2 linked regions of the Sphaerotilus montanus genome follow. Each later gene encodes a partner of the first gene's protein in a complex. Links are inferred from orthologs where the notes say so. Each region holds a gene or a part of one and is shown on either strand. Other genes may lie near its edges. The genes, in order: holA and dnaX.

Region 1 (8,708 bases):
CGCGGGCTGCACGCTGTTCACCATCGCCGTCGGCGTGGCGCTGACGCGCCTTGTCCAGGGAGTCCTGTGATGTCCGATACCGCCTCCGACCACGCGGACCACGTTGTCCACAGCCTCGCCGACCTGCTGCGCCCGCCGGGCTGGCACCTCGCCACCGCCGAGAGCTGCACCGGCGGGATGATCGCCGCCGCCTGCACCGACCTGGCCGGGTCGAGCGACTGGTTCGACCGTGGCTTCATCACCTACAGCAACGCCGCCAAGTCCGAGATGCTCGGCGTGGACTCGGCGCTGATCGCCAGCGACGGCGCGGTCAGCGAGTCCGTGGCCCGGGCGATGGCCGCGGGCGCGCAGCGCGAAGCGGGGGTCGAAGTGGCCGTGGCCGTCACCGGCATCGCCGGACCGGGGGGCGGCAGCGAGGCCAAGCCGGTCGGCACCGTCTGGTTCGCCTGGGCGCTGCCGGGCTGGATCTGGACCGAATGCCGGCACTTCGAGGGCGACCGCGCCGCCGTCCGCGCCCAGACGCGCGACCACGCGCTGGCGGTGCTGGTGTCGGCGCTGCAGGCCATGCCGTGAGCGCCACGCCGGGACCGATCGCGCTGGCCTGCCGCTTCGATGCGCAGGAGTGGGCCGAGTGGCTGCCCGCGCTGGCCGCCGCACTGCCCGGTGACACGCTGGTGCGCGCCGGCGAACCGGACCACGATCCGGCAACGGTCGAGATCGCCATCGTCGCCAACCCGCCCGCCGGCGCGCTGCAGCGCTACCCGCGGCTGCGGCTGGTCCAGTCGCTGTGGGCGGGGGTCGACAGGCTGCTGGCCGATCCGACGGTCCCGGCCGGCCTGCCGATCGTGCGCATGGTCGATCCGGCCATGAACGCCGCGATGGCGGAGACGGCGTTGTGGGCCGTGCTGATGCTGCACCGCGGCTTCCACACCTACGCGCGCCAGCAGCACGACGGTGTCTGGCGGCAGCATCCCCAGCGCCGGGCCGACGAGGTGCGCATCGGTGTGCTGGGGCAAGGGCAGATGGGTGGCGCGGTGAGCGCGCGGCTGCGGGCGCTGGGCTACCGGGTCACCGGCTGGCGGCGTGGCGAGCCGCTCGGCCCGGTGCTGGCCGACAGCGAGGTCCTGATCAACCTGCTGCCGCTGACGCCGGACACCCGCAGCCTGATCGACACGGCCGTGCTGCGGCAACTGCCGCGTGGCGCGGCGCTGGTGAACCTGGCCCGCGGTGCGCACGTGGTGGACGCCGACCTGCTGGCCGCGCTCGACGACGGCCACCTCGGCCATGCCGTGCTGGACGTGTTCCACCAGGAGCCGCTGCCGGCCGGTCACCGCTACTGGACCCATCCCGCGGTCACCGTGCTGCCGCATGTGGCGGCGCAGACCGACGCGCGCTCGGCCGCTCGGATCGTGGCGCAGCACCTGGCCGCCTGGCGCCGTGGCGAGCCGCTGGTGCACCAGGTGGACCGGCGCACCGGCTACTGAAGCACGGTCCCTGCGCGGATCAGAGCATCTGCGCGAAATCGGTGTCGACGTGCAGCGCCTCGTTGGACGGCGCCTCCCAGCGGCGCACCCAGCCGAGGAACTCGGCGGACGGCATCGGGCGGCCGATGCCATAGCCCTGGCCCTCGTCGCAGCCCAGCCGCGCCAGCAGCGCCCAGGCCTTGTCGGTCTCCACACCCTCGGCCACCACGGTCAGCCCGAGGTTGTGCGCCAGCCCGATGGTGGACTGCACGATGCGCGCGTCGTCCAGATCGCGCTCCATGTTGGTGACGAAGCTGCGGTCGATCTTCAGCTCGTCGACCGGCAGCCGCTTCAGGTAGGCCAGCGAGGAGTAACCGGTGCCGAAGTCGTCGATCGACAGGCGCACGCCGAGTTCGTGCAGCTTCTGGAGCGTCTGCAGCGCCCGCGCCGGGTCGTCCATGATCGCGCTCTCGGTGATCTCCAGGCACAGCCAGGCCGCCGAGACGCGGTGCCGGTCCAGCAGGCCGCGCACGCGGTCCGTCAGCGTGGGATCGAGCAGATCGCGGGTCGACAGGTTGATGCTCAGCTTCATCGACAGCCCCGCCTCCTGCCAGCGCTGCAGCGCCTGCACGCCGGTTTCGAGCATCCAGACCGTGATCTGGCGGATGAAGCCGGTCTGCTCGGCAAAGGGGATGAACTGCATCGGCGGCACCAGCCCGCGCTGCGGGTGCAGCCAGCGCACCAGCGCCTCGCCCCCGAGCACCTGCCCCGTCTTCAGATCCACCTTGGGCTGCACGTACAGGCGCAACTCTTCCTGCTCGATCGCCACGCGCAGCTCGCTCAACAGCGACAGCGAGGCGCTGCTGCGCGTGTCCATCGACGTGTCGTAGACCAGCACGCCCAGCTGGCGGCGCTTGGCGGCGTACATCGCCACTTCGACCAGGCCCAGCAGCGCTTCCGGCTCGGTGGCGTGGTCTGGCGCGAAGGCGATGCCCAGGCTCGCGCTGAGGTCGATGGTGTGGTCGTCGAGCCGGAGGGGCTGGTCGAGCACCGCCAGCAGCGCGTGCGCCACTTCGCGGGCATGGGCCGGTCCCTGGCTGGGCAGCAGCAGGCCGAACTCGTCACCGCTCAAGCGGGCCAGCACCATCCCCGGAAGGCGACAGGCCCAGTCCAGTCGTTGCGCCACCTCGCACAGCAGCCGGTCCCCGAACTGGTGGCCGAGCACGTCGTTCACATGCTTGAAGCGGTCCAGGTCGAGCATCATCACCGCCACCGGCGCCACGCCGCCGGCCACATCGACCTGCAGCCGCTGCCGCAGCACGCTGACGAACTGGGCGCGGTTGGGCAGGCCGGTCAGCGTGTCCCAGTAGGCCAGCCGGGTGATGGTCTGCTCGCGCTGCTGGACCGCCTGGCGGGTCGACTCGAAGGCCTGCGCCAGCTGCACCAGCTCATCACCGACCACCCGCTCGTCGGGCACCCGCACCGGCGTGTCGTAGTCGGCCAGGCTCAGGCGCTCGGCCGCCCGCCGCAGCCCGCGGATCGGCCGGCTCAGGCGCCGCGCCGTCATGGCACCGCCCACGCCGAACACCACCATACCGACCCCCGTGAGCAGCAGCAAGGTGAGTTGCAGCCGCACGAAGGGGGCGAGTGCCTCGTCCACCGAATGCGCCAGCACCAGCCGCAGCGGCGGCGCGGCACGTCCGTCGGACACGCCCGTGTCCAGCACGAACTCGCAGCTGCGCCAGCGGGCACCCGACTCGTGCAGCTCGCGGCCACAGGGACTGGCGGTCGGGTTGGATTCGGCCCGCAGGTCGCTGGCCTGCACGAAGGTGGTCAGCAGGGTATGCGCCGGGGGACCGTCGAGCAGCACCGCACCGCGCAGACCGGTGATGGCGGCGAGCTGCTGCAGCACCGAGCGGTCCAGCACGAAGCCCATCAGCACCCAGCCGACCGTGCGCGGGGCCTTCACCGGCACGGCCACGAGCTGGTAGGCCCGGCCCTCGATCAGCGTCAGGCGTGCGCGCTGCACCGACATGCCGCCCACCGGGTCGGTCATGGCCATGAGGCGGGCCGCGGGCAGCAGCGCCGCCACGCGGCCGATGTCCAGCCCGGTCGCGGCCACCGGGCGCCAGGCCGGATCGGTGTAGATCACCAGCGATGCGCCGATGCGCCGGCCATTGTTTTCCAGCGCATCGCTGAGCGTGTCGACATCGCGGCTGTTCACGGCCGAGCGGAATCCGAAGTCGGAGGCCAGCAGCACCGCCGCCTCGGACAGGCGCTCGGCGCGCTGCTCCAGCAGCCGGGTGAACACGCGCTGGCCGGTCTGCAGATCGTTGTCGATCGCGCGCGTGGCGCTGTCTCCGATCGCACCGTTCACCAGCATCAGGCTGATGCCCTGCACCACGACCAGCAGCAGCAGGAAGGGCCAGACGATGCGCCGCTCCAGCCCGCTCAGGCGCCAGCCGGACAGCCGTGCCATGACCGTGCTCATGGCGCAGCCACCACGGGCAGCTTGACCGTCACGACCACCGCACCGGCCACCCCGACCTTCAGCGCCTGGGCGAGCAGGTCCGTGCCCTCGCGCATCCGGGCATGCCAGGTCAGCAGGCGGTGTTCCCCCGCCGGCACCTCCAGCACGACCCGGCCAGCCGCATCCGTGCGACCGAACAGCGGCGTGTCGACCACCACCACCGTGCCGACCATCTGGTCATGGATGTTGCAGCCGAGCACGACGACGCCCGCGCGGTCGAACACCACGGGGGTCGACGGCCGCCCGTTGTAGAGCTTCAGCTCGAAGGTCCTGGCCGGCGAGAACGAATAGACGTGGTGGCGCACGGTGTCGAGGTTGGGGAAATCGACCGACGTGCCCGTCTGCACCACCAGCAAGCCCGGGTCGAAGGCGCGCTGGCGCTGGCTGATCTCGGCGCGGGTACCGGGGGCCGCCACCCTGGCCACGCTGCCCACCTCGACCGCCACCACCGCCCCGGCCAGCGGCTTGCCCGCCGGGTCCAGGGTCTGCACGGTCACGGCAGCCGCCTGCACCACGCCAGGCAGCCCCAGTCCCACAGCCAGCCGGAGCAGGAGCGCACCCCCGCAACGCCACCACCACGAGTTCAGGAACATCACCATCCTTCGACACGGAAATGCCCTGAGCATCCTCTCGTCGCGGCGGCGCGGAAGTCTGGAAAAGTGGGCCGAATCCCCGGTTGATGCAACCGAGCGCTGGCGTTCAGCCCGTCAGCGCCAGCGGCGGCCCCTTGCGTTGCACGGCCTGCACCGTCAGCAGCACCAGCCGGCGCAGCGCCGCCCACGGCGCGGCCGGCCACTGGCGGTCGGGCACGCCCTTGACGATGCCATCCACCGTGTGGGCGGCGGCGACCAGCGCGGTGAGCGTGGCGGCATCCAGCTGCGGCACGACCCGCTCGAACAGCTTTTCCTTCACGCCCCAGACCCGCGCATCGCGCAGCGCCAGCGGCAGCGGCTTGCCCTGCAGCATGGCGGTGTGCACGCGCTGCAGCCCGCGCAGGTCGTCGGCCAGGGTCCAGTGGACCAGCACGGCCGCCTCGCCCTCGGCCTCCAGCCCGTCGAGCATGCGCAGCGCCCGCGCCACCTGCCCGGCCAGCACCGCCTCGCCGAGCTTGAACACGTCGTAGCGCGCCACGTTCAGCACGGCGGACTCGATCTGGGTCTGTGTCAGCACCGTCGGCGCACCACGCGGATCGGCCGGTGCGTGCAGCAGCGCCAGCTTGCTGATCTCCTGGTGCGCGGCGAGCAGGTTGCCCTCGATGCGGTCGGCGAAGAAGGCCAGTGCGTGCTGCCCCGCCTCGCCGTCCTCGATGCGCAGCCCTTGTGCGGCCAGCCGCTGCGCGATCCACTGCGGCAGCGCGCGGCGCTCGACCGGGTCGATGCGGATGGTCGCGCCCGCGCCGTCCAGCGCGGTGAACCACGCGCTGGTCTGCTGCGTGCGGTCGAGCCTGGGCAGCAGGATGAGCGTCAGGTTGTCGTCGGACAGCGTCTCGACGTAGCGCTGCAAGGCCTCCGAGCCGTCCTTGCCCGGCTTGCCCGAGGGAATGCGGATCTCGATCACGCGCCGGTCGGCGAACAGGCTCAGCGCACTGGCCTCGCCGAGCAGGCCGGACCAGTCGAACTGCGCGCCGGCCACGGTGTGGACGCTGCGCTCGCTGTAGCCGGCGGCGCGTGCAGCGCTGCGGATCGCGTCGGCGGCCTCCTGCGCCAGCAGCGGCTCGTCGCCGTGGATGACGTAGAGCGGGCGCAGGCCCTTGGCAAGCGCCTGCGGAAGCTGGTCAGCGCGCAGTTGCATGGCGGCTCAGCCCGGACCCAGCGCCGCCAGCCGCCGCAGCACCTGCGCCGCCAGATCGGTGTGCATCGAGCGGAACAGCAGCGCGATTTCCTGCTCCTTGGCCAGCGCGCTGGCCTCGCTGTAGCTCACGTCGCGGGTCAGCGTCAGCTCGGCCGGGGCGATCAGCGTGCGGCCGGCAGGCGTGCGGGCCTTGAAGCGCAGGCGGGCGCGCAGCGTCAGCTCGCTCACCTGCCCGGTGGCGGTCGAGGCCGCCGCCACCTGCTCGCGCGCATCCTCCAGCGCGTCGAACACCACATCGGCCTCGGCGGCGGTCGCCGTCAGCACGACGCCGGGGCTGGCGCGCAGTTGCCGGCGCAGCTCGTCGCCCATCGGCGAGTAGGTGTCGAAGCCAGTGAGGTAGATGCGCTTGAGCTGCAGCTCCGGCGGGCGGCGCAGCTGGAAGCCGCAGCCCGCCAGGGCCGCGGCCACCGCCAGCGTGAACAGGCGCCGCCGCATCGCCTCAGACCACCACGTTCACGAGGCGGCCGGGGACGACGATGATCTTCTTCGGCGGCTTGCCTTCGGCGAACTTCGCCACCTCGGCGCTGGCCGCGGCCACGGCTTCGATCGCCGCCTTGTCCGCGCCGGCCGGCACGGTGATCGAACCGCGGGTCTTGCCGTTCACCTGCAGCACCAGCTCGATCTCGTCCTGCACCAGCGCGGCCTCGTCGACCTGCGGCCACGGCGCGTCGAGCAGGTCGCCCAGCGCGGCGGCGTAGCCGAGGTCGGCCCAGAGCTTCCACGTCGTGTGCGGGCAGGCCGGGTAGAGGCCGCGCAGCAGCACCGAGTAGCCCTCGCGCAGCACGGCGGCCGACGCGGCGCTGCCGTCGTGCTTGTAGGCTTCCAGCGCGTTCAGCAGCTTCATGCCGCCGGAGACGACGGTGTTGTATTGCATGCGCTCGTAGTCGTGGCTGATCTGGCGCAGCACCAGATGCACCTCGCGGCGCAGCGCCTTGGCGGCAGCGGGCAGCTCGCCCGACACCTTGCCAGCCGCACCCACCAGCACCGCCTCGTTCTTGGCGGCAAAGCCCCAGACGCGCTTCAGGAAGCGGTGCGCGCCCTCGACGCCCGCGTCGTTCCACTCCAGCGTCTGCTCCGGCGGGGACGCGAACATCACGAACAGGCGCGCGGTGTCGGCGCCGTACTGGTTGATCAGCTCCTGCGGATCGACGCCGTTGCTCTTGGACTTCGACATCGTCGTCATCTCGTAGTCGAGCGGCAGGCCGTCCGCCTTCAACGTGCCGCCGATGGTGACGCCGTGGTCGTTCGTCAGGACGTTGACTTCGTGTTCCCAGTAGTAGCTCTTGCCGCCGCCTTCCGGCTTGCGGAAGAAGGCGCCCTTGAGCACCATGCCCTGCGTCAGCAGCTTGGTGAACGGCTCGTTGATCTTGACCAGCTTCAGGTCACGCATGACCTTGGTCCAGAAGCGGGCGTAGAGCAGGTGCAGGATCGCGTGCTCGATGCCGCCGATGTACTGGTCCATCGGCATCCAGTAGTCGGTGCCGCCGGCGACCATCGCATCGCTGTTCTGCGCGTCGCAGTAGCGCATGAAGTACCACGACGAGTCCACGAAGGTGTCCATCGTGTCCGTCTCGCGCTGCGCGGGTTTGCCGCAGCAGGGGCAGGCGACGTTCAGGAAGTCGGTGCGCTTCTTCAGCGGGTTGCCCGAGCCGTCCGGCACGCAGTCGATCGGCAACACGACCGGCAGGTCGGCGGCCGGCACCGGCACCGCGCCGCAGTCGTCGCAGTGGATGATCGGGATCGGCGTGCCCCAGTAGCGCTGGCGGCTGATGCCCCAGTCGCGCAGGCGCCAGGTGGTCTTCTTCTCGCCGAGGCCCTTGGCGCCGACGAGTTCGGCGACCTTGGAGACGGCCTCCTTGTACGGCAGCCCGTCCAGCGCGCCCGAGTTGACGCACACGGCGCGCTGCTTGTCGCCGTACCAGTCGGCCCAGGCGTCGAGCGAGAACACCTCGTCGCCCGCTTTGACGACCTGCTTGATGGCAATGCCGTACTTCTTCGCGAACGCGAAGTCACGCTCGTCATGCGCCGGCACGCCCATCACGGCGCCATCGCCATAGCTCATCAGCACGTAGTTGCCGACCCAGACCTCGACCTGCGCGCCGGTCAGCGGGTGCGTGACGAACAGGCCCGTGGGCATGCCCTTCTTTTCCTGCGTGGCGAGTTCGGCTTCGGTCGTGCCGCCCTGCCCGCATTCGACGATGAACGCGGCCAGTGCCGGGTTCGTCGCCGCAGCGTGGGCCGCCAGCGGATGCTCCGGCGCCACGGCGCAGAAGGTCACGCCCATGATGGTGTCGGCGCGCGTCGTGAAGACGTAGAGCTTGCCGCCCTGGATCAGCGCGCCATCGGCGCCCGCGATCTCGTGCGGGAAGGCGAAGCGCACGCCCTCGCTCTTGCCGATCCAGTTTTCCTGCATCAGCCGCACGCGCTCGGGCCAGCCGCTGAGGTAGTTCGGGTCTTCCGGGTTCGCGACCGCGCCCAGCAGCTCGTCGGCGTACTGCACGATGTTCAGGTAGTAGCCCGGGATCTCGCGCTTCTCGACCAGCGCGCCGGAGCGCCAGCCGCGGCCGTCGATCACCTGCTCGTTGGCCAGCACGGTCTGATCGACCGGGTCCCAGTTCACGACCTGCGTGCGGCGCTCGGCAATGCCGGCTTCCAGCATCTTCAGGAACAGCCACTGGTTCCACTTGTAGTACTCAGGGTCGCAGGTCGCGACTTCGCGCGACCAGTCGATCGCCAAGCCCATCGCCTGCATCTGCGTCTTCATGTAGGCGATGTTCTCGCGCGTCCACTTCTCGGGCGGCACGGCGTTCTTCAGCGCGGCGTTCTCCGCCGGCAGACCGAAGGCATCCCAGCCCATCGGCATC
Region 2 (8,731 bases), 2.2 Mb from region 1 along the record:
ACTGGACCGGGCCGACTTGCAGCTTGCGGGCATTCTAGTGACCCACAAGCATCCCGATCATGTTGGAGGTTTGCGGACGCTGCTGGCCCATCCGCGGGCACGGGCAGCGCAGGTCTGGGGACCCGGTAACGAGCCGATGCCGGTTGCCGTGATTCCCGTCCATGACGGCGACCGCATCGCCCTGCCCGGCCTCGGCCTGGACATCGAAGTCATGGCCGTGCCGGGGCACACGCTGGGACATCTGGCGTTTTTCACCGGATCGATCCTGTTCTGCGGCGATACGCTGTTCTCTGGCGGCTGTGGCCGCCTCTTCGAAGGCACACCAGCGCAGATGCATGCGTCACTGGCCCGTTTTGCCGCACTGCCCGCCAAGACGCAGGTCTGCTGCGCCCACGAATACACCTTGGCCAATCTGCGTTTCGCGCGCGCAGTCGAGCCGCACAGCCTCGCCCTGGCGGCGTACGAGGCCGAGTGCCAGTCCCTGCGTGACCGCGGTCTCCCCACCCTGCCCTCGACGATCGGGCAGGAACGGCAGATCAACCCCTATTTGCGTTGCGACCAGCCGGACGTGATCGCCTGTGCGGTCGCCCGAGGCGCCGAGGGCCGGGATCCGGTGTCGGTGCTCGCGACGATACGACTGTGGAAAGACCAGTTTCGATGACCCGTTATGCCCGCATCAAGGCCCTGAGCGCCCGCGCTGTCCGCCCGACCCATTTCGCCCTTTCCGCACTGATGCTGGCCCTGACCGGCTGTGCTTCGATCCCGGACAGCAGCAACGATGTCCAGCCGCCACCGATGGTCACGACCGTCGGTTCCAAGGACCAGCCGCAGGCGATCGCCCGCTCGGAAGGCCCGCTCTCCCCGGTTCCTGGCATCGAGCCGATGGTGGCGCGCTCGACGCTGCCGGCCACCGCACGGGCCATCGTCGAGGATCCGCGCGAGGCGGTCGGACCGATGGAAGACCCGCTGAGTGGTCAGACCATGGTGCTCGGCGATGCCAATGCCCGCGAGGATCTGTGGGGGCGCGTCCGGACAGGGTTTGGCATGCCGACGCTCGACAGCGATCTGGTCCGGGAGCACGAGCGCTGGTATGCCAGCCGCCCGGACTACGTCAAGCGCATGACCGAGCGTGGCTCGCGCTACCTCTTCCACGTGGTCGAGGAATTGCAGCGCCGCAAGATGCCGACCGAGCTGGCGCTGCTGCCCTTCATCGAAAGCGCCTTCAATCCGCAGGCCATGTCGTCCGCACGCGCCTCCGGCATGTGGCAGTTCATGCCGCTGACCGGCAAGGACTATGCCCTCAAGCAGAACATGTTCCGGGATGACCGGCGCGACGTGCTGGCCTCGACCCGCGCGGCACTCGACTACCTGGGTCGCCTGAACAAGATGTTCAACGGGGACTGGCAGCTCTCGCTGGCTGCCTACAACTGGGGCGAAGGCAATGTGAAGCGCGCCATCGCGCGCAATGAACGTGCGGGTCTGCCGACCGACTACGAGAGCCTGAACATGCCGGCCGAGACGCGGCATTACGTGCCCAAGTTCCAGGCGGTCAAGAACATCGTGTCAGCGCCGCAGGACTTCGGTCTGAGCCTGCCGCCGCTGGAAAACCACCCCTACTTTGTCAGCGTGCCGATCCGGCGTGACATGGACGTGGCGGTCGCTGCGCGTCTGGCCGGGCTGGGGCTGGAGGAGTTCAAGGCGCTCAACCCGCAGATGAACAAGCCGGTCATCCTCGCGGCCGGCACACCGCAGGTGCTGCTGCCCTACGACAATGCGGACGGATTCGTGCGTCGCTTGGCGGACCACCGTGGCCCGTTGGCCAGCTGGACCGCCTGGACCGCCCCGAGCACCATGCGCACCGCGGACGTCGCGCGACTGACCGGCATGGCCGAAGAGACGCTGCGCGACATCAACCGCATCCCGCCGAAGATGCTCGTCAAGGCCGGCTCCACGCTGCTTGTGCTGCGCAGCGAGCACCGTGTGCAGGACGTGCCGGAACACATTGCCGACAACGCCCACATGGCACTGGCCCCGGACGTGCCGCCGCTGCGCAAGGTGGCCATCAAGGCGCGCAAGGGCGACACCGTGCTCGCGCTGGCCAAGCGCTACCGCGTGACGGCTGCGCAGATCGCACAGTGGAACCGCATCGACGACGGTACCCGCTTCAAGAAGGCGCAATCTCTCGTGATCTGGCAACCGGTCAAGGAGGCCGGAGCTTCCCGGCGTGAAATGGCATCGGCTGGCAAGTCGAGCGGCAAATCGGGCACGAAGCTGGCGGGCAACGCCGCTCGGCGTCAGATGGCCGCCGCAGCGCCGCGCAACCGCACGGCGGCGGTCAAGGGCACCAAGATCAGCCCGACGCGCCTGGCCCGCAAGTAAGCGCCGGGCCGGTGCGACCCCGGATTGCCGTGTTCAGCGGCGGTCCGAAAAGGCGTAGGCGATGGTGCCGAGGTCGACGAATTCGAGTTCGCTGCCGATCGGCACGCCCCGCGCCAGCCGGGTGACCTTGACGCCGCGGGGCCGCAGCGCCTCGCCGATGACGTGGGCGGTGACCTCGCCCTCGGCGGTGAAGCTGGTCGCGATGATCAACTCCTGCACCACCCCGTCGCCCACCCGCTCCAGCAGTTCCGGCAGCCCGATGTCATGGGCGCCGACGCCGTCGAGCGGGCTCAGCTTGCCCATCAGCACGAAGTACAGGCCCTTGTAGCTGCCCGTGCGCTCGATCGCGGCCTGGTCGGCGGGCGTTTCCACGACACACAGCGTGTGCTCGTCGCGCATCGGGTCGAGGCAGGTGAGGCACACCGGCTGCTCGGTGAAGGTGTGGCAGCGCGCGCAGTGCCGGATGCTGTGGACCGCGTGGTCCAGCGCGTACGACAACTGCATCGCTGCATCGCGGTCGTGCTGCAGCAGGTGGTAGGCCATCCGCTGCGCCGACTTGACGCCCACGCCGGGCAGGCGGCGCAGGGCCTCGACCAGCGTGGCCAGTGCGTCCGGCGCACTCACGCGCGGCCTCGCCCTGGAACCAACGCCAGCCGCCGCATCAGAACGGGAACTTCATGCCACCCGGCAGCGGCATCCCGGCCGTCAGCTTGCCCATCTTCTCGGCGCTGAGGGCTTCGGCGCGGCGGATGCCGTCGTTGAACGCGGCGGCAACCAGGTCTTCGAGCATGTCCTTGTCGTCGGCGAGCAGGCTGGGATCGATGGTGACGCGCTTGACGTCGTGCTTGCAGGTCATCACGACCTTGACCAGACCGGCGCCGGACTGGCCTTCGACCTCGATCAGGCCGAGTTCGTCCTGGGCCTTCTTCAGGTTGTCCTGCATGGCCTGGGCCTGTTTCATCAGGCCGGCGAGCTGTCCTTTGAGCATGGGGTGTCCTTTCTGGGAGCGGTCTTGCGGAGAGAAAATTCGGAGGATGCGGTTCAGGCGACCGGGCGGATCGAGCCGTGCACGATCCGCGCGCCCTGGTAGCGCGCGAGCAGGTCGATCACCATCGGATCTTGCGTGATGGCCGCTTCGGCGTCGTTCTGGGCTTGCAGGCGGCGGGCGGCATCGCGGCGAGCGGCGCTGTCGGTCACCGCGCCGGCCACGACTTCCAGCACGACAGCATCGCCCAGCAACTCGCCCAACGCCGTCTGCAGGCGATCCCGGTGACCGGGCTGGCGCAGCGATTCGCGCTCGACGCGCAGCACGATCCGCCTGGGGGTGGCCTGCTCGTCGATGGACAGGCACTGCGCCTGCCATGCCAGCTCACGCACGAGGCCGTTCATGCCGCCGCGGCCCGCCAGTTCGGTGAACAGCGCCGACCAGCGGGTCACGAGGGGATCGTCCAGCGCGTTCAGCGCGTCCGGCTCGGTGGCGGGAGCGGCTGCAACGGGCGCCACCGCGCGTGCGGGCATCGGCGCGGGATCACCCTCCAGTGGAATCTCGTCCCAGTCGGCGGGCGGGCCTTCTTCCCAAGGCGCGACCGTGCGCGGCTTGCTGGCCTGGACGGCCGGTGCCGGCCGTTCGGGTGGCCGCACAGGTGACACCGGGCGTGCCGGAACTGGCGTCGGAGCCGCCTCCTGCAACGGCGCCACCGCCACCCGCGCGCTCGCCACGACCGGTCGCAGCAGTTCGCGGGACGACACCACCGCGGGCGCCGGTTTCGCTGCAACAGGAGCGGGCGGGGCCGACCGAGGTGCCGCCACCGATGCCACGGGAGCTGCCACCGGCGGCGCAGCGACCACCGCCGCCCCCTGCGGCCGGAAGGCCAGCAGGCGCAGCAGCACCATCATCAGCCCGCTGTATTCGTCCGGCGCCAGCGCGAGTTCGGCACGGCCGTGCAGCGCGATGCTGTACAGCACCTGCGTCTCGTCCGGCGCCAGCAGCGGCGCGAGCGCGCGCACGGCAGGCGTGTCCGGGTCGGTCGGATCGGCGGCGTCCGGCACGGCCTGCACCAGCGCCATCTGCTGCGCGAAGGTCGCCAGTTCTTCGAGCGTGCCCGCAGCGGACAGGCCCAGGCCACGCAGTTCATCGACCGTGCGCACCAGCGCCGCGCCGTCACTGGCGGCCAGCGCCTCGACGATGCGCACCACGTGGCCACGGTCCACGGCGCCCAGCATCTGCCGCACGCCCGCTTCATCCAGCGTTCCGCCCCCGAACGCGATCGCCTGATCGGCCAGCGACAGCGCGTCTCGCATCGAGCCACGGGCTGCGCGCGACAGCAGCCGCAGCGCACCGACCTCGGCCGGCACGGATTCGGCCTGCAGCACCTGCTCCAGATGCGCCTGCACCGTCTGCGGCGCCATCGGCCGCAGGTTGAACTGCAGGCAGCGGCTCAGCACGGTGACCGGCACCTTCTGCGGATCGGTCGTCGCGAGCACGAATTTCAGGTACTCGGGCGGCTCCTCCAGCGTCTTGAGCATCGCGTTGAACGCGGTCATCGTCAGCATGTGGACTTCGTCGATCATGTAGACCTTGAAGCGCCCCACCACCGGCTTGTAGACCGACTGGTCCAGCAACTGGCTGATCTCGTCCACGCCGCGGTTCGAGGCGGCGTCGAGTTCGACGTAATCGACATAGCGGCCCGCGTCGATGTCGCGGCAGGCGTTGCAGACGCCGCAGGGCTGGGCGGTGATGCCGCCGGTGCCGTCCGGGCCGACGCAGTTCAGGCTCTTGGCGAGGATGCGCGAGACGGTGGTCTTGCCGACGCCGCGGGTCCCCGTGAAGAGGTAGGCATGGTGCAGGCGCTGGCGCGTGAGCGCGTTGCTCAGGGCCTGCACGACGTGCTCCTGGCCCACCATTTCGGTGAAGCTGCGGGGCCGGTACTTGCGGGCGAGGACGATATACGACATGGGGGCGGATTGTAGGCGGGCCGGGCTGGTCGATAATCCGGCCCCATGAATCAATCTGCCCCGCCCTCCGACCACTCCACCGACCAGACCGGCACCCTCAGCTACGAGCAGGCCGGCGTCAACTACGACCTGATCGACCCGCTGAAGGTCACGGCCCAGCGCGCCGCCGCGTCCACCGCCGTCCATCTGGCGGGCCACGGCTTCACCGAAGTGGCTGCCTCGCGCGGCGAGTCGGCCTATGTGGTCGATGTCGGTCCGTTCTACCTGGCATCCATCGTCGAGTGCCTGGGCACCAAGACGCTGGTGGCCGACGAGATGGCCACCCTCACCGGCAAGAGCTACTACGACGGCATTGCCCAGGACACCATCGCCATGGCGATCAACGACCTGATCACCGTCGGCGCCACGCCGCTGGTGGTGCAGGCCTACTGGGCCGCCGGTGGCTCGGACTGGTTCGGCGACCACCAGCGCGCGCAAGCTCTGGTCGCCGGCTGGAAGCGCGCCTGCGAGGTCTGCAGCGTGGCCTGGGGTGGTGGCGAAACGCCGGCGCTGGCAGGGATCGTCGAGGAAGGCCGCATCGACCTGGCCGCGTCCTGCACCGGCCTGATCAACCCGAAGGAGCGCCTCTCGGTCGGTGACAAGCTGGGCGCGGGCGACGCGATCATCCTGCTGGCCTCCAGCGGCATCCACGCCAACGGCCTGAGCCTGGCGCGCAAGCTGGTCGAGCGCCTGCCGAACGGCTACCTGACGGAAATCTCCCCGGGCGTCACCTACGGCGAGGCGCTGCTGGCCCCGACCGTGCTGTATTCGCCGGTCACCGAGGCGCTCTGGAAAGCCGGCATCACGCCGCACTACTGCGCCAACATCACCGGCCACGGCTGGCGCAAGCTGCTGCGCCACCCGAGCGCGCTGACCTACCGCATCCACACGGTGCCGCCGGTCACGCCGGTGCTGAAGTTCATCCAGGAACAGGCGAAGCAGGACGACCGCGAGGCCTACTCGACGCTGAACATGGGCGCCGGTTTCGCGATCTTCGTCAAGGCCGAGGACGCCGAGCGCACGGTCGAGATCGCCCGCGCCCAGGGCATCGCCGCGTGGAACGCCGGCGTGGTCGAGGCCGGTCCGAAGCAGGTGCTGATCGAGCCGCTGGACATCGCGTACACCAACGACGACCTGCAACTGCGCTGACCTCACCTCCGGGCCCCGCACATGATCGACTGGCTCCCGGACAACGACGACGGACAAGCGCCGTTTCCGCCGACCAGTCGTGCGCTCGGGCCGGACACGGAGGCTCCGGGCCTGCTCTGTGCGGGTGGTCAGCTCAGCCTGCGGCGGCTGGAGCAGGCCTACCGGCGCGGCATCTTTCCGTGGTACAGCCCGGGCGAGCCGATCCTGTGGTGGAGCACGGCCCCGCGCATGGTGCTGCAGACGGCGCAGTTCAGGCTGCACCGCTCGCTGAAGAAGGTGCTGCGGCGCTTCGTGGCCACACCGGGCTGCGAGGTGCGCATCGACGGCGCCTTCGAGCGGGTCATCGGCCACTGCGCCAGCGTGGCCCGCGAAGGCCAGAACGGCACCTGGATCGTGCCCGAACTGCAGCAGGCCTACCGCCGCTGGCATGCCGCGGGCGGAGTCCATTCCTTCGAGACCTGGATCGACGGGCGCCTGGTCGGTGGCCTCTACGGCGTCTGCATCGGGCGCATGTTCTACGGCGAGTCGATGTTCGCGCTGCAGACCGATGCCTCGAAGATCGCCCTGTCCGCGCTGGTGGCCTTCTGCCGCGCCGAGGGCATCGCGTGGATCGACTGCCAGCAGCAGACCCGGCACCTGGCCTCGCTGGGGGCGGCGCCGGTCGATCGGGCGGCCTTCGAGGCCCACATTGCCCACGCGACCGCACTGCCTGCGTCGCAGCGCTGGACCTATGATGTGGCGCTGTGGCGGCAGTTGCCGCTCGACTCCGATTCACCCACCAGCGAACCCGCGTGACGCACCCCCAGGACCTCCCGCTCGTCGAGTTGCAGTTCTACGCCACGGCACCGTACGCGTGCAGCTATCTGGACGGGCGCCTGGCGAGGTCGCAGGTCGCCACCCCCTCGCACCTGATCAACGCGGATACCTATTCGGAGCTGGTCTCCGCGGGGTTCCGCCGCAGCGGGCTGTTCACCTACCGGCCGTACTGCGACGGCTGCCAGGCCTGCCAGCCACTGCGCGTGCCGGTCAACGACTTCAAACCCAATCGCAGCCAGCGCCGCGCCTGGCGTGACCACCACGGTCTGCAGGTCAGCGTGACCCGTCTGCGCTTCGTGCCGGACCACTACGGGCTGTACCTGAAGTACCAGACCGCACGCCACAGCGGCGGCGGCATGGACCAGGATTCCGTCGACCAGTACACCCAGTTCCTGCTGCAGAGCCGGGTGAACTCGCGGCTGGTGGAGTTCCGGGCGCCGGCACAGGCAGATGGCTCGCCGGGTGCGCTCAAGATGGTGTCGATCCTGGACGTGCTCAACGACGGCCTCTCGGCGGTCTACACCTTCTACGAGCCCGACGACGAGGCCAGCTACGGCACCTTCAACGTGCTGTGGCAGATCGAGCAGGCCCGCGCGCTGAACCTGCCGTTTGTCTACCTGGGCTACTGGATCGAGAACAGCCGCAAGATGGTCTACAAGGAACAGTACCGACCGAACGAGGTCCTGACCGCGGGAACGTGGCATCGCCGCGGTTGACACCGGATTGACGCGGTCGCGGCCTACACTGGGTGCATGAGCGAATCAATGCTGTGGTGGATCGCCTCGGGTTTCGTTGTCGGCGCCGAACTGCTGACCGGCACGGTCTACCTGCTGCTGCTGTCGATCGGCATGGTGGTCGCCGGCCTGAGCGCATGGATGGGCGCCCCGCTCCCCACTCAGATGCTGGTCTGTGCCGTGGTGGGCGGTGTGGCGATGGCGCTGCTGTGGTGGTGGCGACTGCGGACCTCCCGCAGTCGGCCAGCCGCCGAGTTCGATCTGGACATCGGGCACCGCGTCCATGTCGCCCGCTGGCAGCCGGATGGCCTGACCACCGTGCATTACCGCGGCGCACCGTGGCAAGCGCGCTGGACTGGCGAGGTGCCACCACCTGGCCCCGGTGAATACGCCATCGTTGCTGTCGATGGTGCCCGGCTGGTGCTGGGTCCCCTCTCCTCCACCCGAACGCCCTGAGCGCCCTCGGCGCCTTGAAAGACCCACCATGGACATGTTTGCGCTGGTCGTGCTGATCGTGGCGATCCTCTTCGTTTCCCGCTCGCTCAAGGTCGTGCCCCAGCAGCATGCCTGGGTGATCGAGCGGCTCGGCAAGTTCCACGGCACCCTGTTGCCCGGGCTGAACTTCCTGATTCCCTTCGTCGACCGCGTGGCCTACCGCC

Evidence for each region.
Region 2: the proteins of holA (region 1) and dnaX are in contact, whole or in part, in a cryo-EM structure (PDB 8GIZ), measured with the Escherichia coli proteins. The link is inferred for Sphaerotilus montanus from one-to-one orthologs.

What each region holds. Positions count from the first base shown.
Region 1 is NZ_JACCFH010000001.1:2,071,640-2,080,347, reverse strand. Bases 3,739-6,670 are described here. They hold holA (DNA polymerase III subunit delta), read right to left. Parts: upstream 5,785-6,670; coding sequence 4,693-5,784; downstream 3,739-4,692. Other genes in these bases: leuS (leucine--tRNA ligase), read right to left, coding at 6,284-6,670; BDD16_RS09435 (LPS-assembly lipoprotein LptE), read right to left, coding at 5,791-6,279; BDD16_RS09445 (methylamine utilization protein), read right to left, coding at 3,951-4,586; BDD16_RS09450 (EAL domain-containing protein), read right to left, coding at 3,739-3,954. In the rest of the region: BDD16_RS09465 (phosphatidylglycerophosphatase A family protein), read left to right, coding at 1-70; BDD16_RS09460 (CinA family protein), read left to right, coding at 70-573; BDD16_RS09455 (2-hydroxyacid dehydrogenase), read left to right, coding at 570-1,484; more of BDD16_RS09450, read right to left, coding at 1,504-3,738; more of leuS, read right to left, coding at 6,671-8,708. UniProt on the Escherichia coli protein: Part of the beta sliding clamp loading complex, which hydrolyzes ATP to load the beta clamp onto primed DNA to form the DNA replication pre-initiation complex.
Region 2 is NZ_JACCFH010000001.1:4,273,818-4,282,548, reverse strand. The notes cover bases 2,878-5,832. They hold dnaX (DNA polymerase III subunit gamma/tau), read right to left. Parts: upstream 5,335-5,832; coding sequence 3,421-5,334; downstream 2,878-3,420. Other genes in these bases: BDD16_RS19475 (AIR synthase-related protein), read left to right, coding at 5,380-5,832; BDD16_RS19485 (YbaB/EbfC family nucleoid-associated protein), read right to left, coding at 3,041-3,367; recR (recombination mediator RecR), read right to left, coding at 2,878-3,003. Outside these bases: gloB (hydroxyacylglutathione hydrolase), read left to right, coding at 1-661; BDD16_RS19495 (transglycosylase SLT domain-containing protein), read left to right, coding at 658-2,379; more of recR, read right to left, coding at 2,413-2,877; more of BDD16_RS19475, read left to right, coding at 5,833-6,522; aat (leucyl/phenylalanyl-tRNA--protein transferase), read left to right, coding at 6,544-7,317; BDD16_RS19465 (arginyltransferase), read left to right, coding at 7,314-8,054; BDD16_RS19460 (NfeD family protein), read left to right, coding at 8,091-8,528; BDD16_RS19455 (SPFH domain-containing protein), read left to right, coding at 8,557-8,731. UniProt on the Escherichia coli protein: Part of the beta sliding clamp loading complex, which hydrolyzes ATP to load the beta clamp onto primed DNA to form the DNA replication pre-initiation complex.